3 regions of the Citricoccus alkalitolerans genome follow, and region 2 is predicted to be linked to each of the others. Evidence: riboswitches for the same ligand, from Rfam matches in the RefSeq annotation. Region 2 holds a riboswitch; each other region holds the start of a gene.

Region 1 (9,379 bases), 720 kb from region 2:
CTGGGCCAGTGTCTGGGCCTGGACGCCGCTCGTGGCCGTCGCCCTCGGCTCCGTGTTGACGGTGGCCTACTCGGCGCGCTTTGTGTGGGGCGCGTTCGCCACCAAGAAGCTCCGCACGGAGGGCGAGCTGAAGACCGTCGCGGACACCCGCTTCCACGGCCCCGTCACAGCCGGCGCCCTCAGCCCCTCCGCCCTGCTGGCCGTCGCCTGCGTGGTTGGCGCCTTCATCCCCACCGTCATGGACGCCCTGCCCGTCGCTTTCGGGGGATCGATGACGGCCCTCGATCCGGGTGCTGAGCCCGCCCACCTGGCCTTGTGGCACGGCTTCACGCCGATCCTGGCCATCTCGGTGGGCATCGTCCTGCTCGGTCTCGCCCTGTACGCCATCAGGGACGGGGTGGCCCGCTTCCAGGAGGCCGTGCCGTCCTGGGTGGACGCACAGCGCGTCTACCGCTCCGCACTGCGGGGGCTGGATGATGTGGCCGTGTGGGTGACCGGCCGCACCCAGCGCGGTTCCCTGAGCTTCTACCTGTTCATCATCCTGGCGGTCGCCTTCATCGCGCCGTTGTTGGCGCTGCTGTTCCCCCACGAGTACGACGGCGGCGCGGGCATGGCCGCGTCCATCTTCAGTTCCGCGAACTGGACGTGGGGCGATTCCGTCGCCCAGATTCTCGTCGGGGCGGCCATCATCACCGGCGCCATTACCGCCATCCGGGCCCGCAAGCGCTTCATGGCCGTGCTGCTCATCTCCGTTTGCGGCTACGGGCTGGCGGCCATCTTCGCTCTGCAGGGTGCACCGGACCTGGCCCTGACGCAGCTACTGGTGGAGTCCATCGTCCTCGTGGCCATGGTGCTCGGCCTGCGTGTGCTGCCGGCCGGCTGGTACACCCGGGACCGCACCAACATCCGCTGGGCACACGCACTGCTCGGCATCATGTTCGGCCTGGTGATGATCTGGGTGGCGATCACCGTCATGGCCTCCCGGACCGCCGACCCGATCTCCCTGGAGATGCCGCAGCTGGCCTATGAGGACGGCGGCGGCGCCAACATCGTCAACGTACTGCTCGTGGACATCCGCGCCTGGGACACCTTCGGGGAACTCACCGTGCTCGCCGCGGCCGCCACCGGGGTGGCGTCGCTGATCTTCATCCAGCACCGGGACCGCCGCAGCGGCGACCTGGACAAGGTGGCCTCGGGATCGGTGGGACGCTACAGCCCCAAGGGACCCGACGAGTCCCGCCAGCTGGCCGCCCTCCGCAAGTTCGCCATCGTGGACGAGGACCAGTGGCTCGTGGCCGGCCGCACCGTGGCCCCAGAGCGCCGGTCCATCATCTTCGAGGTGGTCACCCGGCTCGTCTTCCACGTGATCATCCTGCTGTCCATCTACCTCTTGCTAGCCGGCCACAACACTCCGGGCGGTGGGTTCGCGGGCGGGCTGATCGCCGGGCTCGCCCTGACCATCCGGTACCTGGCCGGTGGTCGCTATGAGTTGGAGCAGGCCATGCCCATCCCGGCTGGCGTCCTGCTGGGCTCGGGTCTCGCCGTGGCGGCCGTCACCGGGATGGTCCCGCTGTTCGCCGGCGGCCAGGTGTTCCAGTCAGCGATCATCGAGTTCACCCTGCCGGTGCTCGGACACGTCAAGTTCGTCACGGCCACGATCTTCGACATCGGGGTGTACCTCGTAGTGGTCGGACTGGTCATCGACGTCTTGCGTTCCCTCGGATCTGAGGTGGATCGCCGCCACGAGGTGGAGACCACGGCGCTCGTGGAGGCCGAGAAGCGCCGCCGTGAGGCCCGCGCCAGCCTCGTGGCAGCCACCTCCACCACCGGCACGGGAGCATCCACCATTACGTCCGCGACCACCGGATCCACCGATGTCACGGGAACCACGGACCCCGGGACGGTGACGCCATGAGCGTGAACATTGTGCTGCTGCTGGTCATGGGTGTCATGTATGCCGTCAGCATCTACCTGCTGCTGGAGCGGACCCTGACCCGCGTGCTGCTGGGCATGGTCCTGGTCACCAACGCGACGAACCTGCTCATCGTGATCATGGCCGGTGCCCCGGGCCCGGCCCCACTCGTCGAGGACGGGATGGACCCGAGCGCGTACACGGACCCGCTGCCGCAGGCGATGACCCTGACGTCGATCGTCATCTCCTTCGCCATCACGGCCTTCATGCTCGGCATGATCTACCGGTCCTGGAAGCTGGGTCGGCGGGACGAGGTCCTGGTGGACGCCGAGGACGTCAAGGTCGCCGAACAGTCCTCCTTCGACGCGGAGGAGGACGCCGAGCTGCTGGAGGAGCCATCCGAGTTCCTCGAGGAGAACGAGGACCCGAACGCGGACTACGAGCATGCCACGGCCATCAACCCCTCCACCGGTGCCCTGTCGGTCCGCCACCGGGCCGATGGCACGGTGAAGGTGAAGATGGATGCCAACCGTCACCTGCCGGGCGGCGGACGCCGTTCGCGGCACGAAGCCGAGGAGGGCGAGTACCCCGTCGGATCGCTCGGACATGATGACCACCTGCCGGATGAGGACGAACGTTCCGGCAGTCCCCGGTCCCGGCCCCGGGGCCGCGACCCGAAGGACGGTGAGTGATGGACCTGGATATCGTCTCCTTCGCCCCGCTCGCGGTCCTGCTGCCGATCCTCGGCGCTGCCCTGGCCTTCGTGCTGGTCCGCCGGCCCAAGGCGCAGATCGCCACCACCGTCACCACCATCACCCTCACCCTGCTCCTCGAGTGCCTGCTGCTGGCTGCCACCTGGGACACGGGCGCCGTGGCGGTGTTCCTCGGAGGGTGGGAGGCCCCCTGGGGCATCACGATGGTGGTGGACCGTTTCTCCGCCCTGATGCTGGTGGTCTCCTCGGCGATCGTCCTCGCGGTGTTGATCTACGCCTCCGCCCAGGGGATCACGGACCAGGACCAGGGCGGGCCGGTCTCGATCTTCCACCCCACGTTCCTCATCCTGGTGGCAGGCGTGTCCAACGCATTCCTCGCCGGTGATCTCTTCAACCTCTACGTCGGGTTCGAGATCCTGTTGACGGCGTCGTATGTGCTGTTGACCCTGGGTGGCACGGGACCGAGAGTCCGGGCGGGTGTGACCTACGTGGTGGTCTCCGTGATCTCCTCCGTGCTCTTCCTGATCGCCATCGCCATGATCTACGGCGCCACCGGCACGATCAACATGGCGGACCTGGCAGTGAAGCTGGCGGAGCTGGACCCGGACGTGCAGATGGTGCTGCACGTGATGCTGCTCGTCGGCTTCGGTATCAAGGCTGCGGTGTTCCCGCTGTCCTTCTGGCTGCCGGACTCCTACCCGACCGCCCCCGCCCCGGTGACCGCGGTGTTCGCGGGCCTGCTGACCAAGGTCGGCGTCTATGCCATCATCCGGACCGAGACACTGCTGTTCCCGGGAGACCGGGTGAACTCACTGCTGCTCTGGGTGGCCCTGCTGACGATGATCGTCGGCATCCTCGGCGCCCTCGCCCAGAACGACATCAAGCGCGTCCTGTCCTTCACGCTCGTCTCCCACATCGGCTATATGATCTTCGGCGTGGCCATGGCCAGCGTGCTCGGTCTGGGAGCCACGGTGTTCTACGTGGTCCACCACATCACCGTGCAGACCGGGCTGTTCCTCGTGACCGGCCTGATCGAGCAGCGGGCCGGGTCTGCCAACATCGACCGTCTGGGCGGGATGGCGCGGATCTCACCGCTGATCGCGATTCTGTTCTTCATCCCGGCCATGAACCTGGGTGGCATCCCGCCGTTCTCCGGCTTCCTCTCCAAGATCGGCCTGATCCAGGCCGGCGTCGGCGCGGACCACGGCATGGCATGGGCGCTCGTGGCCGCCTCCGTGGTGACCTCGCTGTTGACGCTGCTGGTGATGGTCCGAGTGTGGAACCGCTCGTTCTGGCGCCGGGTCGAGGACGTGGAGCACCCGCCGGCCAAGCTCGTCCTCGCGCTGGAGGAGACCGAGGCGCGGCGCGCCGGCCGGAACGCCAGAGCTGTCACAATCGAGACCCAGACCCGGACCCCGGCCCAATCCGACACCAAGACCCTGACCAAGACCCAGGTCAAGACCCCGACCAAGATCCCCAAGGGACCCGCCCGTGGCATGGTCTACCCGACCGTCGGACTCGTGGCCTTCGGCCTGGCCTTCACCGTGTTCGCCGGCCCGCTCTACGCCTTCGCTGACCGGGCCGCCACGGACATGCTTCTGCGCACGCCCTATATCGAGGCCGTCCTAGGCCCGGAGGCCGCCGCCCAGGCGGAGCAGGATCTGGGCGGCCTGGAGGAACGGGGCATCCATGTACCGGACCAGGACAACGGCGGGCCAGGCGTGCCGGATTCCATCCCCGGGGATTCCGAAGGGCACGATGTCGGCGATAGTACCGAAGGGGGTCAGCCATGAGCGCCGGTCCGGACGATCAGGACGGGGGCCGCTCCTTCTGGAGCCAATGGCCGATCCTCCTGGGCCTGACCCTCACGTGGGGTGCTCTCTGGCAGGACTTCTCGCCGGGCGTGCTGCTGGCCGGCGTCGTGTTCTCGATGCTGACGTTGACCTTCTACCGGTTGCCTCGGGTGAACTTCTCGGACCGGTTCAACCTCTGGTACGCCCTGATCTTCACGTTCCGGTTCCTGTGGCACGTGGTGACCGCCTCCATCTCGGTGGCCTGGGATGCGATCACTCAGGGGCCGAAGATCGTCAACTCCGTGGTGGCGGTCCCGCTGCGCAGCCACGATGACCTGATCGTCACGCTCACCGGTCATGCGCTGGCCCTGGTGCCCGGTTCCCTCGTCATCGACGTGGACCGGCCCAGCTCTACGCTATACCTGCACTGCCTGAACGTGGACAACGCGGAGGCGGTCGAGTCCTTTCGGGTCGAAGCCCTGAAGACTGAGGCCGCGATCATCCGGGCGATCGGTACGAAGGCGGACCTGGCCCTCGTGAAGGAGGGCGAGGCGCCGCACGCCGAGGCCCCTGCTGGCAGGAGGCCACGATGACGATGCTGGAATGGGCGGGGATCGTCTGCCTGATACTGCTGGGTGCGGGGGCCTTGGCAGCGATCTACCGGATCGTCCGCGGACCCTCGATCCTGGACCGGGCCATCGCCACGGACGTGCTGCTGATCGTCGTCTCGTCTGCTTTGTGCGTCGAGATGGCCGTGAACCACCACACGGACAACATCGTGTTCGTGGTGGTGGCCTCGGTGATCGGATTCGTGGGTTCGGTGACACTGTCCCGATTCGTGGCCGAGGCCAGGAAGGAGCCGAGCGAACGTGCTTGACCTCGACTGGATCCAGATCTCAGACGGAATCGCAGCCGTGCTGTTGGTCCTCGGGGCCTTGATGTCCACCGTGGCAGGGATCGGCCTGTTCCGGTTTCCGGACCAGCTCTCCCGCATGCACGCGGGCACGAAACCCCAAGTGCTGGGGCTGTTGCTGATGCTGATAGCCCTGGCCTTCGCCTGGCGGGCGTGGGTGTGGGTGCCCGTGCTGGTGCTGGCGTGGGTGCTGCAGATGCTCACCGCGCCGGTCTCCGCACACCTCGTGGGCCGGGCGGGTTACCGCACCAAGCACCTCAGACCGGAATACCACTTCGTGGACGAGCTCGCGGACGTGGTCGCCCGTCAGGACGACGCGGGCAGGCCGGCCGCAACGGCGCCCGACCAGCGGACCGTTCCGAAGGACGACCCTATGGACCAGCAGGGCCGCGACTGACGCGGCTGAATCGATCCGGCTGGGCCGCCTGAGCCGGGCCGTCGAGCACGGCCCGGCCCTCGCCGCCGGTGAGCTGGACCACTCCGGTGCCCGGCCGGCGTCGGGCCTCAGACCTCGGCGGCCCCGGCCCTGGATTTCGTGCGTGACTGGATGGCCTTCACGGCAGAGTTCGCGCCGCGCTTGGACGAGACCCGGATGATGGCGGAGATGCCCGCAGAGATGGTCGCGAAGGTGATGGCGCTCCACATGTTGGCCTCGGTGTCGTCCAGGTCCTTCGGGGCGTCATGGCCGGTGACCTTCCTCCAGGCGAACTCCACGACCTTGGTGCCGATGATGCCGCCGCCGATCGTGATGCCGGTAGCGATGAGCTTTTCCACGAGGGTGTTCACGGGTTCCTCCAGGACGTTGACGGTGGTCGTTGCGCGTTCGTTGCCAGCCTAACGGTTCACCGGGCGGGATGTGCCGTGTGTGGACTATGATGGGCGGACACTGTGAACGACAGGGGAGCACCTCCGGGTGCTGAGAGTGCGCCCAGCGCAGACCCTCGAACCTGCTCCGGCTAGCACCGGCGAAGGAAGTCGAGTTCTCTGACGGAACGTCAGAAGCCGTCCAGCAGCATCCGCGTGCGGGTGCTCGTGGCGTACCGTTCCGTCCCCCTCCTTGCATCCTTGAGGAGGAACACCACATGGTCTCCATGAAGACCGGCAACACCCCGCAACACCCTGACGCAACCCCCGGGCACGACGCCGGCCACGCGCCGTCCGCAGACATCGGCGCCACGACCGGCACCACGACCGGCAACGGCCGAGCATCCGGCAGCGCCGCCCCGAATCGGCGCTCCTGGCGGGTGGTGGACATCGTTGTGGCCGCCGTCATCGCGGTGGCCTCCGGCGTCATCTTCTGGGCCTGGAACCTGGCCTATGCCGGGTTGAGCCCCGCCTTCGCGGCCTTCCCGCCGTCCTCCGCCCTGGTGGCCGGGATGTGGCTGTTCCCGGCCGTGCTCGGTGGGCTCATCATCCGCAGGCCCGGGGCCGCGCTGTTCACCGAACTGGTGGCTGCGGCGGTATCTGCCCTGCTCGGCTCCCAGTTCGGCCTGACCGTCCTGGCCTCCGGCGTGGTCCAGGGCCTCGGACCGGAACTGATCCTGCTGGCGTTCCTCTACCGCCGCTTCACGCTACCCGTGGCGCTGCTCGCCGGCCTCGTCACGGGGATCTTCGGGGGCATCAATGACGCGTTCATCTTCAACTGGTTCCCCGAGTACACGCTGGACTGGAAGCTGATCTACGTGGGATTGGTAGGAGTCTCCGGGTTGGTGATCGCCGGACTGCTGTCCTGGCTGGCCACGCGCGGTCTTGCGGCCACGGGGGCCCTGTCCGCCCTGGCCTCCCGCCGTGCCCACCAGGAGCCGGTGGCCTGAACGGTGCCGGGAGCGCACATCACCGCCGCGGACTGGGGTTGGCGCCACGCCGGCCGGCCGGTTCCCGCCGTCGCGGGTCTGGACCTGGAGGTGCCGGCCGGGCAGAAGGTCCTGCTGGCTGGCCCTTCCGGCGCCGGCAAGTCCACCCTGCTCTACGCCCTTGCCGGAGTGCTGGACCCCGCTGACGAGTCCGAGGAGACCGGTTCCCTGTGGGTGGACGGCACCGTGTCGCGTGAGCTGCGCGGCCACGCCGGGCTGGTGCAGCAGGATCCCGAGACCCAGGTGATCCTGTCCCGCGTCGGTGATGATGCGGCGTTCGGCGCTGAGAACCTGCTGGTGCCGCGGGAGCAGATCTGGGACCGCGTCCTGGACGCCCTGGACGCCGTGGGGCTGGGAGAGGACCAGGGGATCTCCCTGGCCCGGGACACCTCGCGATTGTCCGGCGGACAGAAGCAGCGCCTGGCCCTCGCCGGGATTCTGGCGATGCGCCCGCCGTTGATCCTGCTGGACGAGCCCACCGCCAACCTGGATCCGTCCGGGGTGCTGGAGGTCCGCGACGCCGTGCTCGCCGTGGCCGGGCGGACCGGCGCGACCCTGCTCGTGGTCGAGCATCGCCTCGCCGTCTGGGCCGACCACGTGGACCGCATGCTCGTCCTGGAACCCGGCGGCGGGATCAGCCACGACGGCTCTCCGGGCGAGCTCCTCGCCCCGGGCCCCGTCCGGGACGAGCTGGCCGCCGCGGGCGTCTGGGTGCCTGGCCGTGTTCCAGCACCGACCACCCCCACCCCTCGCGACTGGAGGTCGAATTCGCACCGGAATGGGCCCGGCATCGGCCAAAATCGGGGCGATATTGACCTCCAGATGCAGGGGGGAGTGGAGGGCAGACACGGGACGACGCCGGCGCCCTCCGGTGCACTGTTGACCGCTCGTGGCCTGGCCGTCTCCAGGGAGCCCGTGAAACCGGGATGGCGCCGGCGCCTCGGTCCCACCCCGACGCCGGTCCAGCGGGACCTGGACCTGGAGCTGGGGGCCGGCGAGGCCGTCGTCGTGACCGGGGCCAACGGCAGTGGAAAATCCACGCTGCTGCTGACCCTGGCCGGTCTGATCCCCTCCCACGCGGGCACGCTCACCGCGGGGACCGCGCTCAAGGGGGAGCGGGCCGGCAACCTGCCGGACGATCCGCACCGGTGGAAGGCCGCCGACCTGGTCAGCCGGATCGGCACCGTCTTCCAGGAGCCCGAGCATCAGTTCGTCGCCACCACCGTGCGGGACGAGTTGCTGTTCGGTCCACGCCACGCCCGCGATCCCGAGACCGGGCAACGCCTGTTCACGGAGGAGCAGGCTGCCGCGCGGGCTGATGGGCTGCTGGCGGCGCTGAATCTGGAATCGCTGGCCGAGGTCAACCCGTTCACGCTCTCCGGCGGGGAGAAGCGGCGGCTGTCCGTCGCCACGGTACTGGCCGCCGGCCCCGACGTGGTGTTCCTCGACGAGCCGACGTTCGGCCAGGACGCCAACACGTGGGCCGTGCTCACGGGCTTGCTGCGCGGGCTGGTGGCCGAGGGCCGCTCGGTGCTGGCCGTGACCCATGATGCCGACTTCGCCGCCGCGCTCGACGCCCGGGTGGTCGAGCTGGAGGTGGCCGCGTGACGGTGCCTGTTGCCACTCTCAGGGCTCCCTCCCGGCCTGTGGCCGGCTCGGCCTTCGAGCGTGCCAACCCCCTGGCCAAGCTCGCGGCTCTGCTGCCGGTGACGGCGGTGCTGGTGGCGACGATGGATTGGGTGTCCTCCGGGATCGTCCTGGTGGCCGCCGTGGTCCTGTTGCCGTTGTCCGGGATCCGGGTCGGCGAGTTCTTCCGGCGGGCCTGGGTCCTGGTGGCGGCCGCGCTGGTGTCCGCGTGGGGCACGGCCCTGGTGGGGGAGGACTCCGGGCCCATGCTGTTCGAGGCGGGACCGGTGAGTATCTCGGAGGGCTCGGTCCTGGCCGGGTTGGCCACGGGGCTGCGCATCCTCGCAGTGGCGCTGCCCGGCGTGATGGTCTTCATCACCACCGACCCCACCGACCTGGCCGACGCCCTGTCACAACGATTGCGACTGCCCGCACGCTTCGTCCTCGGCTCCCTCGCGGCCTTCCGGCTGCTGGGCGTGCTGACGGAGGAATGGCGGACCCTCGGCCAAGCCCGGCGGGCCCGAGGCGTCGGTGCCGGGGGCAACCCGCTCCGCCGGCTGGGATCCTGG
Region 2 (9,379 bases):
GTACGGCCCGTCGTAGAACTCGGCGATGCCGGCCAGGTCGGCGTCGGAGAAGACCCCGGCCATGTGGCTGACCACCACCTTCTTCACCCCGGCCTCGGCGGCGATTCGCCCGATGCCCTCCGGGGAGGTGTGGCTGGACTCCAGGTGGTGCAGGAACTCCTCGGTGAAGTCCTGGTCCCGGTAGTAGTCCATGTTGACGACCTCGTGGACCAGGAAGTCGGCGTCCTGGCTGAGCCGGACCATGTTGGGAGTCTCGGCGGTGTCACCGGAGAAGGTGATCACGCCATAGTCGCTCTCGAAGCGGAACCCGAAGGCCGGGAACACCGGCAGATGCTCCACCAGGGTGGCCTTCACCCGCACGCGGTCGTCCTCGTAGATGGTGAACGGCTCCATGTCCGGAACAGGGTTGCGGTCCGGATCCGCCCGCGGGCGCCGGGGCAGCTCGATGTCCACGCCCTCGAAGAGGTCGTTGAGCGGGATCCGAGCCTCGTCCGTGGTGCGGAAGTTGATGTCATAGGCGTTGGCGCGCATCAGGTTGTCAATGACGTCCTTCATGCCAGTCTGCGGCGGGGAGACGACCGGCCGGATGTCCTTGGGCAGGCGGGCGCGGCCCGGACCCATGATCCCCACCCGGGAGGTGACGCCCTGCACCGGGGTGTCCCAGTTGTAGAGCATGTAGGCGCTCAGCTCGGAGATGTGGTCCGAGTGCAGGTGCGTGACGAACGCCTGACGCAGCTTGTTGCCCGTCAGGCCCGCCTCGACGGCCTGCCGCGGCATCCCCAGCCCGAAGTCCACCAGGTAGTGCAGCCCATCGACGACGACGGCGCTCGCGATCCCGTGCCGGGTCCCGCGGATCGCCGGTCCGGCAGCGGTTCCGAGGGTTACCAGGTGCATGCCGGTGTCCGGCACGTTCGCGGCCGTGGCCAGCACGGGTCCCGTGGCGGCGCTGGCGGCGCCCGCACTCAGGATCGGGGCGCTGAGGGCAGCGATGCCACCGGCGCCCAGGAGGGTGCGGCGGGGGACGTGCGAGGTGTGAGGTGTGGACGGCATGATTCCTCCGCGGGGTCGGTCCTGATCGCCGCGCGAGGAGTGAAATGTGATGTGGCTCACGCGACCGTCATCACTATGGATGAAGGTGCGTGGAGGCGCAAGGTCTTTGTGCGCGTGCTGGCCATCCATGGCGCGTCTCAGGCCGCATTCCGGCGCGCCCCGTGATGGGTAGACGCCGACTGGCTGAGCGCCAGCACCCGAGCTCGCAGCCGGACCATGCGGGTGGAGGTCGAGTGCCACGACCTCGGCTCGTAGTTCAACCAGGAGACCCTCAGGTGAGGGGTCAATGTAGGCCCTGGGTTGCGACTGGTAGCGGTGCGACCAGTCGTCCTGGGACGAGTCGTGGCTGCTGCAGTGTGCAGCAGGCTTGTGGCTGATGACCCGTCATCCTGTTGGGAGCGGATCGATGGTCCAGTTCGGCGAGGCGTTGTTCCCGTCGTACTCGGCCCACCCGTCGTGGTCCCACGGGGCTCCGGCAGGAGGGTCGGTGTCGTCCCAGCGCCACTGTCGCCAGTCGAGCGGTAGTCCGGAGCCGTACCGTCGTGCTGCGGCACCGAGGTGCCGGCCAGCGGGCGTGCGGTAGGACCACCAGTAGGAGGTTGCGTCCACGCCTCCCCAGGTGAAGGAGCGGCGGCTGAGCATCCTCTGTTCGATCAGCTCGTGGGCCTTCTCAGGCCAGCTCTCTGGTCGAGCGAAGGGCAGTATCGCCTGGGAGAGGATGTGGCTGTCGAGGTCAGCGGCGAGGAAGTAGAGCTGGTCGAGGTGCCGGTCGTCGTTCAACCTGCCATTGCCGTCTGTTCCGGACTGTCGTTGTGCTTCGATCTCTCGCTGCTTGCGGTACTTCTTAGCGACCTTTGCGGCACGTTCTTCCAGGTACTCCACCAGGGCGCCCATCAGCACGAGGCTCTTCGTTGAGGTAACCTTCGTGCCAAAGGACAAGTCCCGGCCATGCGCGGCGCCGTGCCGGGAGAGCTTGCCGTAGAAGCCGGTCAAAGCGACCTTCTCCTTGAATGGTTCTCGCACGATCGGCAAGTTCGTAGCGATGCCGGCCAGCGTTGAGTCGTCGAGGTAGGGATCGTTCGTGGAGTTGGAGAAGAACGTGGCGCCTGTGATGTCCCGCGTGAGCCCGTCGATCTGTGCGAGCGTGAGGAGCGTCGCTGCCGCGTAGTTGCCGGCCTTGTGGCACTTCACGGCCTGGTCGATGAGATTGCCGCGCTGGAACTGGAGCCGCTGGAACTGGTGGTCGACGTCCTTGCCGTACCGACGAAGGGGCACCGCGACGTTGCGGAGGAACACCTCGCTCTCAGTGTGCCACTGCTCGGTGACCAGGGCGTCAACCTCTGCGGGGTCGGCGCCGCGGCGAGCGAGCTTCACAATCTGCTCCGTGCCGAGCTGATGCCAAAGACCGTACGACGCCCACCCCAGCGGCGCGAGCACCTCGACCGAGCGGCCGAGCAGAGCCTCCCGAGACAGCGCAAAGTACGTCATCTCTCGATTGTCCCAAATCACACGACTCGGGCGATAACGACGCACTGACGTGCACTACCCAGGGAATCCGCGAGTTCCCGAGACGATCGGCGGAGACCGGAAACTGACCGGATCCTCCAAGGGGTCGCAGGTTCGAATGCGCAGACCCCCATAGGTGCGGGCCAGCGGGTCAACGCCGTCGAACGGAGCCTTGCGGGAACGGAATCGAAACTCTGGCATCTGCAACTCTTGCCCAGCGCACGGTTGAGAGCTCGCCAGTTCCGTTCGTGATGAGGGCTCTGGCGCGGGATTCGAGGGAGCCTTGGATGCGACTACTACTAGCGGATTTGACGTGAAGCAAGTGTCCCGCCAAGCCCAGTTGTTTTGCCTCTACCAGTAGCCCCGATTTCCAGCGGTCTACACTGATCGTCCTCGTCACTGAGCAGCTGGTCAAAAACTCTGACGTAAGTTTGGGCAGGCTGACCTTACTCTCGCCGTTGACCAGAGAAGTTATGTTGGTGTGTGGTCGCTAAGTCAGTCCGCCCTTGCCTCGCCCTTGGTGTCGCGCCCGGTGTCGCACTGATTTGAGCGCGAACCTACCGACGGCCCAATGGTGACTTGCCCTACACTGGCTCGTGGACACGGGGTGCGCCGACCGGCGCTGAGATAACACCCGTGGAACCTGATCTAGTTCGAACTAGCGAAGGGATGTCCGCGTGACTTCTTCTTGCCATACCCAGAATTCCTCTGTTCCCTGCGTGCTCTCGATCGCTGGGACCGATCCGACCGGAGGCGCCGGCACTGCCGCAGACCTCAAGTCGATCACCGCGGCCGGCGGCTACGGCATGGCCGTCGTGACCACCTTGGTCGCCCAGAACACCCACGGCGTGCGAGACGTCCACGTCCCGCCCACGGAGTTTCTCGCCACCCAGCTGACCGCCGTCAGTGACGACGTCACCCTGGACGCGGTGAAGACCGGCATGCTCGGTACCGCTGACATCATCGCCACGGTCGCCGCCTGGCTCGACCAGAATCCGCCGAGCATCCTCGTGGTGGACCCGGTCATGATCGCCACCAGCGGGGACCGCCTCCTGCAGCCCGAGGCCGAGCAGGCGATGGTCGCCTTCTGCCGCCGCGCCACCGTGGTCACTCCCAATATCGACGAGCTCGCCGTCCTCACCGGCCAGCCCCGCGCGACCACTGAGGACGAGGCGCTCGACCAGGCTGGCCGCTGGTCCGCCGAGACGGGCGTGGCCGTCGTCGTGAAGACCGGGCACCTGGACGGCAAGCGAGTCACCAACACCTGGGTCGGCCCGGACGGCACCCGCATCGCCGTACCCTCCACCCGCGTGGACACCACCAGCACCCACGGCACCGGCTGCTCCCTGTCATCCGCCCTGGCCACACGCCTCGGCCGCGGAGACACCCCGGAAGCCGCACTGACCTGGGCCACTGGCTGGCTACACGAGGCCATCCTCCACGGAGCAGCCCTGCAGGTCGGCTCCGGCCACGGCCCCGTGGATCACGCGCACCGCTCCCGCCGGCTGCAGGCTGCCGGCGCTGCCAATCCTTGGTTGGCCCACGACGCCGTCCCGCCCGTTCTCGAGGCCCCTCAGGACTTGGATGCCCCGCGGGATCCCGACGCCCAGCGCGGCCGGACTCTCACGACGGAGACGCCAGCCGACGTCGTTCAGACCGTGCCTTCTGTTGCCCCCGCTGTTACACCGGTCGGTCCCTGGACTGCAGCCCTCTGGGAAGCTGGCGCGGAGACGACGGCAGCCATCGGGGCGTCGGACTTCGTGCAAGCCCTGGTGGACGGCAGCCTGTCCGAGGCTGATTTCACCTTCTACCTGGCCCAGGACGCGCTCTATCTGAACCGTTATGCCCGGGCCCTGGCTGCCCTCGCCGCGCGTTCTGCCAGCACCGAGTCGCAGCAGTTCTGGTCCCAGGCCTCCACCGGGGCCATCACCGAGGAGGCCGACCTGCACCGGACGTGGATGGCCACCCGGCCCGAGTCCGCCCGCACCACCGCCAGCCCCGTGACCAGCGCCTACACGGACTTCCTCCTCGCCACCACCCTCGGCGAGGACCGGGCCGTGGGGGTCGCCGCGGTGCTGCCGTGCTTCTGGCTCTACGCCCAGGTGGGCGGCGGGATCCCGGACGTCCCAGCTGATCACCCCTATGCCGCCTGGCTGGACACCTACCGGGACCCCGCCTTCGTCACCGCCGTGCAAGGGGCCCTGGAGCAGGTGGAGCTGGAGCTCGCCGGTGCCAGCCCGTCCGTGCGGGCTGCCGCGGCCCGGGCGTACCTGATCGCCTGCCGGCACGAGCTCGAGTTCTTCGAGCAGGCGACGCGGCTCGAACCCGAAGCGGCGGCACCGCCGCAGCGATCTGCCGAGGCGGCCCCGGCGCGCCAGTCGGCGGGGGAGTCATCCGGTGACTCGGCCGACCGCGCCACCGCAGATCTCGCCGTGGCTGCCCGATGACCACCGCCCCCAAGCTCACGCGAGGACTCGCCCCGCAACAGGGCCCGCAACAGGACCCGCCGCAACCCCCGCACCAAACGCCAGCGCAGGCCGGCGTCGCGGCCATGCCACCGGAGGGCAAAGCTGCCTTGCGCGCCGGCGTGGTGGGCAACTGGATCGACAACATCCACGTCTTCCTGCCGGTCACCGCACTGGCCCCGGCCATGCTCGTGCTCGCCGGCCCGGCCGCCACTGCGTCCACAGGGGCACTGATCATCGTGGCGATGCTCTTCGGCCGGCCGGTCGGCGGAATTGTGTTCGGGCGAATCTCCGACCGGCTCGGGCGCACCCGCACCACCCGCATCGCGATCGCCGGCACGGCCGCCTGTGCACTGGCCATCGCGGCCATGCCCACCCACGAGCTGCTCGGCGCGTGGACTGTGGCGCTGATCCTGGCGCTGCGGTTCCTCGGCGGGATCTTCGTGGCGGGGGAGTACTCCGCGGCCATCCCGCTGGCCATGGAATGGTCCACCGGCCGCAAGCGCGGCCTCATGAGCGGGCTGATTCTCTCGATGGCACCCTGGGCGCAGGCCACCATCGCGTTCTCCGTAGCCGGGCTGCTCGCGCTGATCGGCCCGGAGCAGTATGCCCTGTGGGGTTGGCGGCTGCTGTTCGTCATTGGCGCCGCCCTCTCCCTCGGCATGCTCGTCTACTATCGCCGTCAGGTGGCCGACGCTCCCGTGTTCCACCGAAGCGCCCGACAGCCGGTCGAGCGCGCGGGCGAACGGCCGGCGTCGGGCCTGGGATCCTTGCTGACCGGCCGATGGGCCCGCGCCTTTTGGCAGGTCTTCCTGCTGATGACCGGGCTCTGGCTGCTGACCTACAGCACGGTGCTGTTGCTGACCGAACGCCTGACCACGGACTCCGCCCTGGATCCGGCGGCCGTCCCGGTGGTCATCGGTCTGGCCTCGGTGGCCCAGGCCGTGGTGATGGCCGTGGCCGGTCACCTCTCCACGTTCACCGGCCGGCGCCGGCTGTTCATGCTCTGGGGGCTGGTGGCCGCCCTGGCCGGTCCGGTGGTGTGGTGGCTCGCCCTCACCGCCCCCACCCTGGTGCTGGCGGCCGTGTTCGCCGCGGTGCTGCAGGTCATCACGGTCTCCGCCTACGGGCCGGTGGCCGCCTACCTCTCCGAACGTTTCCCCACGGAGATCCGCTCCACCGGCTACGGCATGGGTTACAGCCTGTCCCTGGTGGTGCCGGCGCTCTACCCGTTCTACCTGCCGCTGATCGAACCGGCGCTGGGCCGCCACGGCTCCGTCATGGTGCTCGTGGGCCTCGGGGGAGCGCTGCTCACCCTGGGCGCTGCGCTCGGGCCGAGGCTGGCGCCCCGGGACCTGGACGGTGACCTCGACGTCACCCCGCGGTGACCAGGTGGTCCACGATGCCCACCACCACGTCCCAGACCTGCCTCGGTGCCAGGGGGACGAAGCGCAGGCGCGTGGCATCGGCGACGTCGGTCCAGTCACCGTCGACCGGCGTCGGCTGGGCGTAGCCGGCCCCCTCGGCGTGGAGCAACGTGATGTTGGGCCCGTCCCCGACGCCGACCTCCTCGATGGTGATCATCACCCATTCGCTGTCAGCCCATCGGGCGGCCAGCGAGGCGGAGGGATCCGCGCCGGTGCGGGGGCCGGTGGCGAGGCGGTCCTCCAGCTCATCGGCGGTGAGTTCGTGGGAGGTGGAGGTGACCGGCCACGTCGGGCCGAGTCCCATCCACCGGGCGATGACGCCGGGGACCTCTTCCGCGGCGGTGGCGTCCAGCACCAGGACGTCCCGGAGCCGGTGGTGGTCCTCCGCGTCCAGCGTCACGAGGTGTTGGATCGGGGCGCCGACGGCCGCCAGGGCAGACCCTCCGTGGCCCAGCCACAGGTGCAGGTGGCTCTCCCGCTGACGATGGCTGGCACTGACCCGGAGATACGCGTACTGATCGGTGACCGGCTCCAGCAGGCGCGTCGCCTCCGCGGAGAGGGTCCGATCCTCCAGAAGGCCCTGTGACCGCAGCATCGCCACCTCCTCCGGCCACTGCTCCTCGGCGAGACTGCCGAGGCATCCCGTCGACGCGGCGCCCTGGAGGAGGTCCAGGGCGGACTCGGAGACCGCCGCCCCCCGTACAGCGAGCGGCTGATCGCGGCGCAGGGCGTCGACGGCCTCCAGCCGGTGGCCGACAGTCTCCGAGAACTGTTCGTCGATGCGGGGCTCACCATAGGTCCCGGGCGGTGGTTCGGGGGCCGAGGGGGGCGCATCCGCGTAGGTGCCGTTCATGATCATCGTTTCGATGTCCGGCATCACCTCCAGGAACCTGGAGACCGGGACCGTGCCCGTCAGTTCCACCACGGTGGCCCCGGTGAGGACCAGCCACCGCTCCACCACGGCGGACCGTCCCGGCCCGTCGACGAGGTAGCGCTGCGCCCGGACCTCGAAGCCCTGGATCTCCATGGCGTCATTGGACACCAGATGGCTGCCGGGCCAACTGACGAGCATCGTCGTCATGCCCTGCGCGGACACGGCCGCCAGAGAGGCCCCTCCCGTGGGCCCGCGCCGGATGACGAGCGTCGGCCGGAGACCGTCGTCCGATTCCGCCGGCGCATAGATCGTTGCCAGCGGGTCCGCCGAGGGAGTGGCCGCCACCGTCCACCCGGGAGGCACCAGGACGTCGGAACCGGGGATACCGCTGGACGTCCACCCGGACGGCAACTGCTCGTCGTGATTCACGTGGTCGGTGCTCCTTCGAGGACGATCGCCGGTCTGGGCTGCGTTGGACCGGTCTGGGCTGGACTGGATCAGGGGGTGCCTATCCGAACCAATCGTTCCACTTGTCCTTGATCCCATCGACCGCGGCGTTGGCCCCGTCGGAGGCCCAGTCCTTCACCGACTTGCCGCCGAACCAATCCTGGTCAGACGCCCAGCTCAGGCCGAGCCCCACGCCGAACCCGACGACGGCCCCCACCGGCCCGCCCACGGCGGCACCGATGGCGGCGCCCGTTCCACCCGCGGCGAAGTCGATGCCCGTGTCCGTCACCGTGGTGACGACGGTGTTCTCGAGGACCTCGTTCTCACGCTCCGCCGGGGACAGGTCCGCGTATCGGGGATCGTTGCCGATCTCCTGGTAGTGCTCGTTGTAGGCGCCCTCGAAGGTGAACGCGACACCGACGATGTCACCGACCGGTCCGGCCACGCGGGCCGCGCGGTTGAGGCCGCCCCGCCACCCGTCGGTGGTCGCGGTGACGTCACTCGGACGCCACCGGTTGTTCGAGGTGTCCGTGTGAGTGGTGGTCGTGGTGGTGGTGACGGTGCCGTTGCGGCCGAAGATCCCGCCGTCCCGCACGCGGGTCCGCGTGGTCTCCACCCGGTGGGCCCGGCCGTCGGCGTCCACGCGGGCGCGGTAGCTGTCACCGAGCCGGCCCGGGATCTTCCCCATCCAGCCCATGGGGGCCGGCAACAGGAAGTTCGACCTGGTCTCGATGCGGGTGGTCGAGTGCGCCGAGGTCGATGTGGTGCTGGTGGGCGTGTCCACGTCCACACCGAAGAACGGGAAGTGCGGCCGGGTCCCGATGCTGATGCTCGTGTTCGTCAGCCGGTTGACCACCGTGGGGTTTCGGATCGTCTCGACGTGGTGGAAATCGGTGTACGAGATGTCCGAGAAGGACAGCTTGCCCAGCCCGTCCTTCAACGCGGTGGTGATGATGCCGGGCACCGGACCGTCCGTGAAGCTGGCGACGTCGAGCTCGAGTTCCAGGCCGTTGAGGGTCTCGGCACAGGTGTCCATGGCCTCTTGGAGCCGTCGGGTCACGGAGTCGATCTGCGCCTGGATGGCTGCCCGGGATCCCGGGCCGCTCGTGGGGATCTCGTCGCCGGCGCCGGCAGCGGTGTTGTACTCCCGCGCGGCCGTCTTGGCCAGGCGCCGGTCCCGCTGCAGGTCATCCACGGTGTCGCCGTAGGTCACCAGGGCGTCCCGGATCCGGCTGCCCGCGGTGCCGATGGCGGTGCCGCCGACCACGAGATCGTCGTAGGCGGCCTTGGCGGTCTCGGCCTGTGACTCCGGCTGGCGGAAGGACTGGTCCAGTGCGGTCCACGTCGACTGGGAGTCGATGATCAGTTGGCCATAGGCCTGGGTGGCCTTCTGGATGTCCTTGCCGTCGGCGCGCACCTCCGCGCCGATCGGCCAGGTCGCGTACAGGCCGGAGGTGTCCAGACTCATCAGTTCTCCTCCGCCGTGACCTGTTTGGCGTCCGTGATGTCCAGCTCGACCGTCTCGTCCGTCGAGCGCATCGCGTCCTCGATCATGCCGTTGTCGCCCTGTTCGTAGTGTGAGGCGGCGTTCGTCAGTCCCGTGGTCATCT
Region 3 (9,379 bases), 1.0 Mb from region 2:
GACCGTGGCCAAATCCGTCCAACAGGTCACCGATGAGACCGACCAGTTCTCGGGCACCGTCTCCGCCGAACAGGTGGACCAGTTCGACGACGTCGAGGTGATCGTCACCTATGGCGACCAGTCCCTGGTGGACACCCTCGAGGCGGACCCGCTGCTGTCCCAGATGCCTGCCGTCGAGAACGGGGCCATCGTGGCCATGGACGGCACCGGCCCTCTCGGCACCGCCGCCAACCCGACGCCGCTGGCCCTGCCCTACGTCCTCGAGGACTACGCGGACCTCCTGGCCGAGGCCGCCGCCGCATCAAAGTGACCCTGTCCGCGTGACCCTCACCGCCACCTCCGCACCCACCGGACTGCCCCTTGCCCTGCGCAGGGGGCAGCGGCACCGCCTGGCCTGGCTGGGGGCCGGGCTCGTGGTGCTGGCCCTGCTCTGCGCGGCCTCCGTCGCCATCGGCTCACGCACCGTGGGCCTGCCCATCATCGTCGAGGCGCTGGGCTCGCTCGGCGAGCCGGTCGAGGGACTGGACCAGGCCGCCGTCGTGAAGCGCATCCCGCGCACCGTGCTGGCCCTGGCGGTGGGCGCGGCACTGGGCGTGGCCGGGGCCGTGATGCAGGGCGTGACCCGGAACCCGCTGGCCGATCCGGGCATCCTCGGGATCAACATGGGCGCCTCCTTGGCCGTGGTGGTCGGCATGGCGTGGTTCGGGATGTTCGCGGCGCACCAGATGATCTGGATGGCCATCCTCGGCGCCGCGGTGACCGCCGTGCTGGTCTACGCCATCGCCTCGGCGGGCCGCAGCGGGGCCTCCCCCCTCAAGCTGGCCCTCGCCGGGGCGGCCCTGACCGCGGTGGCGACCTCCTACATCACCGCCGTGGCCCTGCCCCGCGGGGACATCTCCGCGAACATCCGCTCCTGGCAGATCGGTGGGGTCGGCGGGGCGGCCTGGGACGCGATCGCCCTCGTGGCCCCATTCCTGGGAGTCGGACTGCTGCTGGCCCTGCTGAGCGCCCGCAGCCTGAACTCCCTGGCCCTGGGCGACGACCTCGCCGCCGGCCTGGGCGAACGCGTCATGCTCGCCCGCGGGCTGGCCGCCCTGTCCTCCGTGCTGCTGGCCGGCGCCGCCACCGCCGTGGCCGGGCCGATCGGCTTTGTCGGCCTCGTGGTCCCGCACGCCTGCCGCCTGCTCGCCGGGCCGGACCACCGCTGGCTCCTGCCCTACTCCGCCGTCGCCGGCGCGGTCCTGCTGCTCGCCTCGGACGTGCTCGGCCGCATCATCGCCCGCCCCTCCGAGATCGACGTCGGCATCCTCACCGCCCTGATCGGCGCCCCGTTCTTCATCCACATCGTCCGCCAGCGGAAGGTCCGTGAACTGTGATGGCACCCTCCACACGCTCCGCCCCCGCTCCGACCCACGACGCCGTCCACGCACCCCACGCAGCCAGCCCACCCGCCGATCACGGCACCTACCCCGGCACCCTCCCCACCGGTCCTCCGGCTGGTTCTCCCGCCGGCTCTCCCGCCGGCACCGAGGCGAAGGTGGAGGGCGCGCGGCAGGGGCGGCGCCGGCGTCGTGCGCTGGTGATCGGTACCCTGACCGTGCTCGTGGCGGTGGTCTTCGCCGCGTCCCTGATGATCGGGCGGACCTTCTACGGGCCCGCCGAGGTGCTCGGCGTGGTGTTCGGGCAGGACGTGGACGGGGCCACGTTCACCGTGGGCACGCTGCGGCTGCCACGCGCGGTGCTCGCCGTGGTGGCCGGCGCCTGCTTCGGGCTGGGCGGCGTGACGTTCCAGACCATGCTGCGCAACCCGCTGGCCAGTCCGGACATCATCGGCATCTCCTCGGGCGCCTCGGCCGCGGCGGCGTTCGCGATCATCGTCCTCGGGATCGACGGCCCGGCCCGCTCCGCCTTCGCCATCGCGGCCGGCCTGGGCGTGGCCCTGTTGATCTATCTGCTCTCCTCGAAGGGCGGGGTGGCCGGCACCCGGCTGATCCTCGTGGGCATCGGGATCGCCGCGATCCTCACCTCGATCACCAACTACCTGCTCTCCCGCGCCGGATCCTGGGACCTGCAGGAGGCGCTGCGGTGGCTGACCGGCTCGCTCAACGGGGTGGGCTGGGAACAGGTCCTGCCCACAGTGGTGGCCCTGCTCGTGCTCGCCCCCGTGCTGCTGGGGCAGTCCGCGAACCTGGAGTCCCTCACCCTGGGCGACGACACCGCCGCAGGGCTCGGCGTCCGAGTCAACCGCACGCGGCTGGTGGCGGTGATCGCCGCCGTGGGCCTCGTGGCCTTCGCGACGGCGGCCTGCGGCCCGATCGCGTTCGTCGCCTTCCTGTCCGGTCCCATCGCGGTCCGGCTGCTCGGCCCGAACGGTTCCCTGCTGGTGCCGTCCGCCCTGGTGGGGGCGCTGCTGGTGCTTGTGGCCGACATCGTGGGCCAGTACGCCATCGGAACCCGCTTCCCCGTAGGCGTGGTGACCGGCGTGCTCGGGGCACCCTTCCTGCTGTACCTGATCGTCCGCCAACACCGCACCGGAGCCACCTCATGACGACGTTGACCAGCACCCACGAACTGCGGGCCGAGGGATTGGCCGTCGGCTACGGCGAGCGGCACGTGCTCTCCGGCCTCGACCTGGAGATCCAACCAGGAACCGTGACGTCGATCGTGGGGGCCAACGCCTCCGGCAAGTCCACCCTGCTGCGGACCCTGTCCCGGCTGCTCTCCCCTGCCGGCGGCCGGGTGCTGCTCGACGGCCGTTCGGTCCACTCGATGCCCTCCAAGGAGCTGGCCCGGGTGCTCGGCCTGCTGCCCCAGTCCCCGGTCTCCCCGGACGGGATCACCGTGGCAGATCTGGTGGGCCGCGGCCGGCACCCGCACCAGCGGATGTTCCGTGCTTGGAGTGCCGCTGACGACTCCGCGGTGGCCCACGCCCTCGACGCCACCGCCACCGCGGACCTGGCCGATCGCCCGGTGGACGAGCTCTCCGGCGGCCAGCGCCAGCGGGTCTGGATCGCCATGGTCCTGGCGCAGCAGACGGGCCTGCTGCTGCTCGACGAGCCCACCACCTTCCTCGACGTCAGCCATCAGATCGAGGTGCTGGACCTCCTCGCGGACCTCAACCGGGACCGCGGTACCACCATCGTCATGGTGCTGCACGACCTCAACCTCGCCGCCCGCTACTCCGACCGGCTCGTGGCACTGGAAGGCGGCAGGGTCTACGCGGCAGGACCGGCCTCCGCCGTCCTCACCGAGCAGTGCGTGCAGGACGTATTCGGGCTGCGCAGCCGGATCATCGACGACCCGGTGTCCGGCGGTCCCCTGGTGGTCCCGGTGGGTCGGCACCACGTGGTGCCGGAGTAGGCCGGTCGGTCAGGTCGGCAGCGCCGCGGAGGTTGCCGTGGCACGTGTCTGTGGATGTGGTGCTTCCGCGCTGGCTCAGTAGGTGGGTTTTCCCGGTTCGACCTGTGCCACCCACGCCAGCACGCCGCCTTCGAGGTGCCGCACGTTCTCCTCCCGCTGGGCGAAGTACGGACGCAGCCTGGCCAGGGCGGCGGCGGAGCGTGTCCTGGCCTTGCAGTGCAGCACGAGGTCAGTGCCGCAGTACCCCTCAGGCAGCGCGGCCGGCCCGCGGTCGAGGAGGTCCTGCAGAGGGACGGGCAACGCGCCCGGAATGCTGACCAGCTCGCGTTCCCAGTCTTCACGGACATCCACCAAGGTGAAGGAAGCCTGCTTGCGCTCCCGACGCTCGAGCAGGGCCGCCAATTCGGGAGCCGTGAGTGTCTCATGCGCGGCGGCCGGGGCGTCGCCCGGCACTTCGCAGCTGAGTGCGGGGTCCTCCACGGCTGTCACCGGCGAGGCGTCTGGGTCCAGGGCCAGACCGAGTTCCCGCCAGGTCATCTCCAGAGCGTTGTGCATCAGGACGCGTCCGATCAGGGGTTCCCCGGTACCGGTGATGAGTTTGATGGCCTCGGTGGCCATGATGGAGCCGATCATCGCTGGAAGAGTCCCCACCACACCGCCCTCGGCGCAACTGGGCACCTCCCCGGGCGGTGGCGCCTCGGGGTAGAGGTCCCGGTAGGTGGGTCCGTGCCCGGCCCAGAAGACGCTGACCTGTCCCTGGAAGCGCTGGATCGAGCCCCACACGCACGGGCGTCCGGTCAAGGTCGTCGCATCGCTGGCAAGGTAGCGGGCGGCGAAGTTGTCTGCTCCGTCCAGTACAAGGTCGTATTGGCCCACCAGGTCCACGGCATTGTCCACGTTGAGTCGGACGGGGTGAGTCCGGACCACCACTAGCGGGTTGAGCCGGGCAACCGCGTCGGCGGCGGAGTCCGTCTTGGTCCGTCCGAGGTCGGCGACCGTGTGGATCACCTGGCGTTGCAGGTTGGAGACCGTGACCACGTCGTCGTCGACGACCCCCAACATTCCGACCCCGGCGGCGGCCAAGTACTGCAGTGCCGGGGTGCCCAGACCTCCGGCCCCGAGAACGAGGACCCGGGCGTTCTTCAAGCGCCGCTGACCGAGGGCACCGACCTGGGGCAGTGACAAGTGGCGGGCGTAGCGCTCAAGCTCCTCCGGGGTCAGCTCGGGCCCGGGCTCCACGAGCGGGCGCAATCGGCTCACCGGCGCTCCCCTACGGGCATCCAGTCCCCTCGCGGCACATCCGCCGGCTCGTTGGCATCGATCCGTCCGTCCAGGGGAGAGGACGCGATGGCGTGGCGGCGCGCGGGGATGCGCCCGGCACCGGCGGCCAGCCGTCCGGCGGCCACGGCGTGCCGCATCGCCGTGGCCATGGCCACAGGATCCTGGGCCCGGGTCACCGCGCTGGCCAGCAGCACGGCGTCGCACCCGAGTTCCATGGCGAAGGCGGCTTCGGAGGCGGTCCCGATACCGGCATCGAGGATCACTGGTACGCGAGCGCGGGAGACGATGAGTTCGATGTTGTGCGGGTTGAGGATGCCGAGTCCGGTGCCGATGGGCGCGCCCAGGGGCATGACGGCGGCAGCGCCGAGGTCCTCCAGGCGGCGGGCGACAGCTGGGTCGTCGGAGGTGTAGGCGAAGACCTTGAAGCCGCGGGACACCAGCTGCTCGGTGGCCTCCAGCAGTTCGACGACGTCGGGTAGCAGCGTCTCCTCGTCGGCGATGACCTCGAGCTTGACCCAGTCGGTCTCCAGCGCCTCCCGGCCCAGCTCGGCGGTCAACAGGGCGTCGCGTGCGGTGTAGCAGCCGGCCGTGTTGGGCAGGATCCGGATGCCATGGCGCCGGAGCAGGGCGAAGAGCGAATTTCCCTGCCCGGGGGAATAACGGCGCAGCGCCACTGTGGTCAACTCGGTGCCGGAGGCGAGCAGGGCCTGCTCCAGCGTGTGCAGGGAGCTCAGGCCCCCGGTGCCCATGATCAGTCGGGAGGACAGCTCTACCCTGTCGAGGACGAGCGGGTCCGGGTGCATGGTGGTCATGTCTCAGCCTCCTTGGACGGCGGTGATGATCTCGATGCTCTGGCCCTCCACCACGGGTGTGCGGTGCCAGCGGCTGCGGGGGACGACTGCGGCGTCCACGGCCACGGCCATGCCCAGGCGGCCCCCATCCAGCATGTTGCCGTCGGGGCCCAGGGGCCGGCCGACGGCCTCGGCGACAAGGTCGACGATGGTCGTGCCTTCAGGTACGGCGTGCGGGGCGCCGTTGAGGGTGATGCCGGACATCAAGTCCTCCTGTACTCGGATGCGGACGCGGATGCTCGGACCTCGACGGTGCGCCGATCGAGGTCCGTCGCGTCGAAGCGGTGCGGATCGGTGGTGGTCAGGTGGGAGGCGTCGGCGTCCGGGTCGGTCCCCGTCTCGCCGGTGACCAATTGAGCGGCGAGGCGAGCAGCCAAAGGGGTGAGCAGCACGCCGTGGCGGAAATAACCGGTCGAGACCACCAGGCCGGGGACGGGGTCCCCGTCGGGCGTACGGATGCGGCCGAGATAGGGAATGTCGTCCGGAGTGCCAGGCCGGGCTCGGGCCATGACCTCTGTCAGTTCCAGGTCACCCACGCTGGGCACGAGAGTCTGGGCGTCGCGCAACAGCCGAAACACGCCCCCGGTGTTGACTCCGGCCAGGCCGTCCTCGCGAGAGGTGGCTCCGATCACGACGGTGCCGTCGGCGCGCGGGACGAGGTAGACCGGCACACCGTGGACCAGTCCCCGGACGGTGCGTTCGAGTAGTCGCCGAGCGCCACTGGGAAGGCGGGCGCGAACGATGTCGCCATGCACCGGACGTAGCGGCAACCGGCAGGTAGCGGGCAGGCCGTTCAGCTCACGGGTTCCCAGGCCCGGGGCCAAGATCGTCTGGGCCGCAACCACGTCCTGCCCGTCGGCCAGGGCGACGCCGGTCACTGCTCCGCGTCTGTCCCGACGCAGCGCCCTCGCATGCTCGCAGACAAGGCGCACCGGCCCACCGTCCACGGCACCAGCGGGGCGCCGAGGGTCCACCTCTGGTTCGACCAGGATTGCCAGTAATCCAGTCACCAGTCGTCTTGGGTCAATCTGGTGGTCGGAGGGGATGCGGTACACCGCCGACAGTCGCGGCGTCAGCGCCGGTTCGAGGGAGCGGGCCGTACGGAGCGCCAGTGGCTCTACCTCCATGCCCTGACGTAGCTGCAACTGACGCAGGTCCGCCAGAGCCTGCCGGTCGGCGAAGTCCACGCCGCAGACCAGGGTCTCGGTGGAGTGGTATCCCACGGATTCTCCGGCCGCCTGCTCGACAGCCGCGGCGAAGACCGGGTACTCCGCAGCCGAAGCACTCATCAGGGAATAAAGAGATTCCTGCTGGTACTGGACTTCGCTGACCGGAGCCAACATTCCGGCGGCCGCCCGCGACGCCCCCGCTCCCGGAGCCGGGTCGATCAACGCGACGGAGCGACCGCGGCGGCGCAGCTCCCACGCGGTGGCCAAGCCAATCAGCCCAGCGCCCACGATGGCGACATCGACGGCCCCAGGGCGTGGACGGCCAGGACGATGCGCAGAAGTCACCCACATGTCCTTTCCTACGGCGGCATGACCCGCATCAGGTATGGTGGTCGGCGCTCGGGCCCTCTCAGCCCCGGAGGGGCTCCCACAGAACGCGCTGACTCTCATCAGCGTGTGCCCCATCATACCCCCGCCGTCGCCGTGGAAGCCGGACACGGTAATGTGGGCCGCTGCGCACCGCCCAGCCCCTCCACCGCACCGCCAAAGCAGAAGAGATCCCATGCACCGCACCCAGCACGCCGAATCTGCGCGTGCCCAGTGGGTGGACACCGCGAAGGGGATCTCGATCCTGCTGGTGGTCCTGCTGCACACCAGCCTCTGGCTGCGCCAGGCGGACATGGACCGGATTCCCGCGTTCAGCGCCCTGAACACCGCGTTCGAGGACCTGCGCATGCCGCTGTTCTTCGCCGTGTCCGGATTGTTCGCCGCGAAGTGGCTGACCGCGGGCTGGGGCGAGTTCCTCCGCACCAAGGCCTCCCTGCTGGCCTGGGTGTTCCTGCTGTGGCAGATCCCTGTGATCGCCTACCGGATCATCGGCGGGCACCTGCTGCCGGGCATGGTGCACACGGACCTGGGGTCGCAGCTGGAGACCTGGGCGTGGTCACCGCTGCGCGCCAACGCCGAACTGTGGTTCCTGTGGGCCCTGGTGCTGTTCCTGCTCGCCGGCCGCCTCCTGCGGACGATCCCCACCGGGTGGATGATCGGCTCGGCCGCGGCGCTGTCCATGGTGTGGTCCGGCGTGGTCTGGCCGGGTTCCACGGGGCTGGAGGGCGGTGAACTGCGGCACCTGGTGGGTACCGGCCTCTATGAGGCCCCCACGTATTTCCTCTTCTTCATCGCCGCCGCGCGCGGCAGCTCCTGGGTGCGCGACGGCGTCGCCCGGGTCCCCCAGACCGTGTGGGCCGCCGTCGCGGTCGGCTGGTTCGTGGCCTTCGCCTGGTTCGGGCTGCTCGAGGACCAGCGGGAGCAGCCGGGCGTCGTGTTCCTGTGCCAGGTCTGCGGGGTGCTCGGCGGGATCGCCCTCGCCGTGTCCCTGCAGCGGATTCGCCCGGCGGCCCACGCGCTGGCGTTCCTGGGCCGGCACACGCTGGAGGTGTACCTCTCCCACACCACGATCGTGGTCGCCTTGACCTGCGTGCTCTACCTGACCGGCTCCCCCCTGCTCACGGCCCCCTGGGCGGCGTGGACGGTGCTCGCCGTGGCGCTCACCGCGATCGGCGCGGGACTGCTGCTGGGCCGGGCCGCCCGGGGCACCTGGCTGCTGGAGACACCAGCGGCGCTGCGGCGGTGGTCGGCACCGCGATGGTGGCCGGGATCGTTGCGCCAAAGCCCTGCGTCCCCGGCCTCGCCAGCCTCGACGAGCTCATCGGCCACGACCAGCGTTCCCACCCCCTCGGACCACCAGGACTCGGCGGTGCCCGTCATAGGGCCGTGACCGCCACCGGTGGTTCACGTCCGGAGTGCTCGCTACAGTGGGCTGCACGTGATCGACGACAGGAGAACACCATGACTCCAGCACCCGAGACGAACACCGACCGCTACCCGGAGCACATCCCCGCGCAGCACCAGCAGCCGCCGGGCGTGCAGTCGCAGATGACTCCGCTGCCGGACTGCGGCGAGACCAGCTATCGGGGCTCCGGCAAGCTTCAGGGACGGGCCGCCATCATCACCGGCGGGGACAGTGGGATCGGCCGCGCTGTGGCCATCGCCTTCGCCCGCGAGGGCGCGGACGTCCTGATCGCCTACCTCAATGAGGACGAGGACGCGCAGGACACCGCGCGCTACGTCGAAGAGGCCGGACGCCGTGCCGTACTGGTCCCCGGCGACCTCTCTGATCCAGCGCACTGCCGCAGCGTGGTGCAGCGGGCCGTCGACGAGTTCGGCCGCCTGGACGTACTGGTGGCCAACGCCGCGTTCCAGATGAGCCACGAAAACCTCGAGGACATCTCGGACGAGGAGTTCGACCACACGTTCCGTCTCAACGTGGGCCACTACTTCTACCTGGCCAAGGCCGCGCTGCCGCACCTGAAGCCCGGAGCCTCCATCATCGGCACCTCCTCGGTGAACGCGGATTCTCCCAGCCCAACCCTGGCGCCGTACGCGGCGACCAAGTCGGCCATCGCCAACTTCTCCGCCTCCCTGGCGCAGCTGCTCGGACCGAAGGGCATCCGCGTGAACTCGGTCGCCCCGGGCCCGATCTGGACTCCGCTGATCCCGGCCACCCTGCCGGAGGAGCAGGTGCACGACTTCGGCCAGCAGGTGCCGCTCGGCCGCACGGGCCAGCCGGCCGAGCTGGCCCCGGTCTACGTGATGCTGGCCAGCGACGACGGCAGCTATGTCTCCGGGGCGCGCGTGGCCGTCACGGGCGGCTCGCCG

What was found. A riboswitch is a leader RNA that binds a small molecule or an ion and turns the genes downstream of it on or off. The one in region 2 is predicted to bind thiamine pyrophosphate.
Region 1: linked by a shared signal. The riboswitch ahead of ABD134_RS11285 (ECF transporter S component) and the one ahead of ABD134_RS08010 (bifunctional hydroxymethylpyrimidine kinase/phosphomethylpyrimidine kinase) in region 2 are both predicted to bind thiamine pyrophosphate.
Region 3: linked by a shared signal. The riboswitch ahead of thiO (glycine oxidase ThiO) and the one ahead of ABD134_RS08010 (bifunctional hydroxymethylpyrimidine kinase/phosphomethylpyrimidine kinase) in region 2 are both predicted to bind thiamine pyrophosphate.

What each region holds. Positions count from the first base shown of each region.
Region 1 covers NZ_BAAALH010000002.1:1,178,595-1,187,973, forward strand. The annotation lists gene ABD134_RS11250 (Na+/H+ antiporter subunit A) at 1-1,915, shown strand, start outside; gene ABD134_RS11255 (Na(+)/H(+) antiporter subunit C) at 1,912-2,604, shown strand; gene ABD134_RS11260 (Na+/H+ antiporter subunit D) at 2,604-4,418, shown strand; gene ABD134_RS11265 (Na+/H+ antiporter subunit E) at 4,415-5,011, shown strand; gene ABD134_RS11270 (MrpF/PhaF family protein) at 5,008-5,295, shown strand; gene mnhG (monovalent cation/H(+) antiporter subunit G) at 5,357-5,728, shown strand; gene ABD134_RS11280 (DUF4235 domain-containing protein) at 5,836-6,117, opposite strand; TPP riboswitch at 6,219-6,322, shown strand; gene ABD134_RS11285 (ECF transporter S component) at 6,414-7,145, shown strand; gene ABD134_RS11290 (ABC transporter ATP-binding protein) at 7,149-8,792, shown strand; gene ABD134_RS11295 (energy-coupling factor transporter transmembrane component T family protein) at 8,795-9,379, shown strand, end outside.
Region 2 covers NZ_BAAALH010000002.1:461,109-470,487, reverse strand. The annotation lists gene ABD134_RS08020 (MBL fold metallo-hydrolase) at 1-1,050, opposite strand, end outside; gene ABD134_RS08015 (hypothetical protein) at 1,435-2,538, opposite strand; TPP riboswitch at 3,150-3,243, shown strand; gene ABD134_RS08010 (bifunctional hydroxymethylpyrimidine kinase/phosphomethylpyrimidine kinase) at 3,234-5,003, shown strand; gene ABD134_RS08005 (MFS transporter) at 5,000-6,409, shown strand; gene ABD134_RS08000 (hypothetical protein) at 6,396-7,751, opposite strand; gene ABD134_RS07995 (hypothetical protein) at 7,831-9,237, opposite strand; gene ABD134_RS07990 (DUF6507 family protein) at 9,237-9,379, opposite strand, start outside.
Region 3 covers NZ_BAAALH010000002.1:1,497,327-1,506,705, reverse strand. The annotation lists gene ABD134_RS12775 (iron-siderophore ABC transporter substrate-binding protein) at 1-310, shown strand, start outside; gene ABD134_RS12770 (FecCD family ABC transporter permease) at 321-1,376, shown strand; gene ABD134_RS12765 (FecCD family ABC transporter permease) at 1,376-2,548, shown strand; gene ABD134_RS12760 (ABC transporter ATP-binding protein) at 2,554-3,360, shown strand; gene moeB (molybdopterin-synthase adenylyltransferase MoeB) at 3,436-4,620, opposite strand; gene ABD134_RS12750 (thiazole synthase) at 4,617-5,453, opposite strand; gene thiS (sulfur carrier protein ThiS) at 5,457-5,696, opposite strand; gene thiO (glycine oxidase ThiO) at 5,696-7,012, opposite strand; TPP riboswitch at 7,001-7,102, opposite strand; gene ABD134_RS12735 (acyltransferase family protein) at 7,224-8,438, shown strand; gene ABD134_RS12730 (SDR family oxidoreductase) at 8,510-9,379, shown strand, end outside.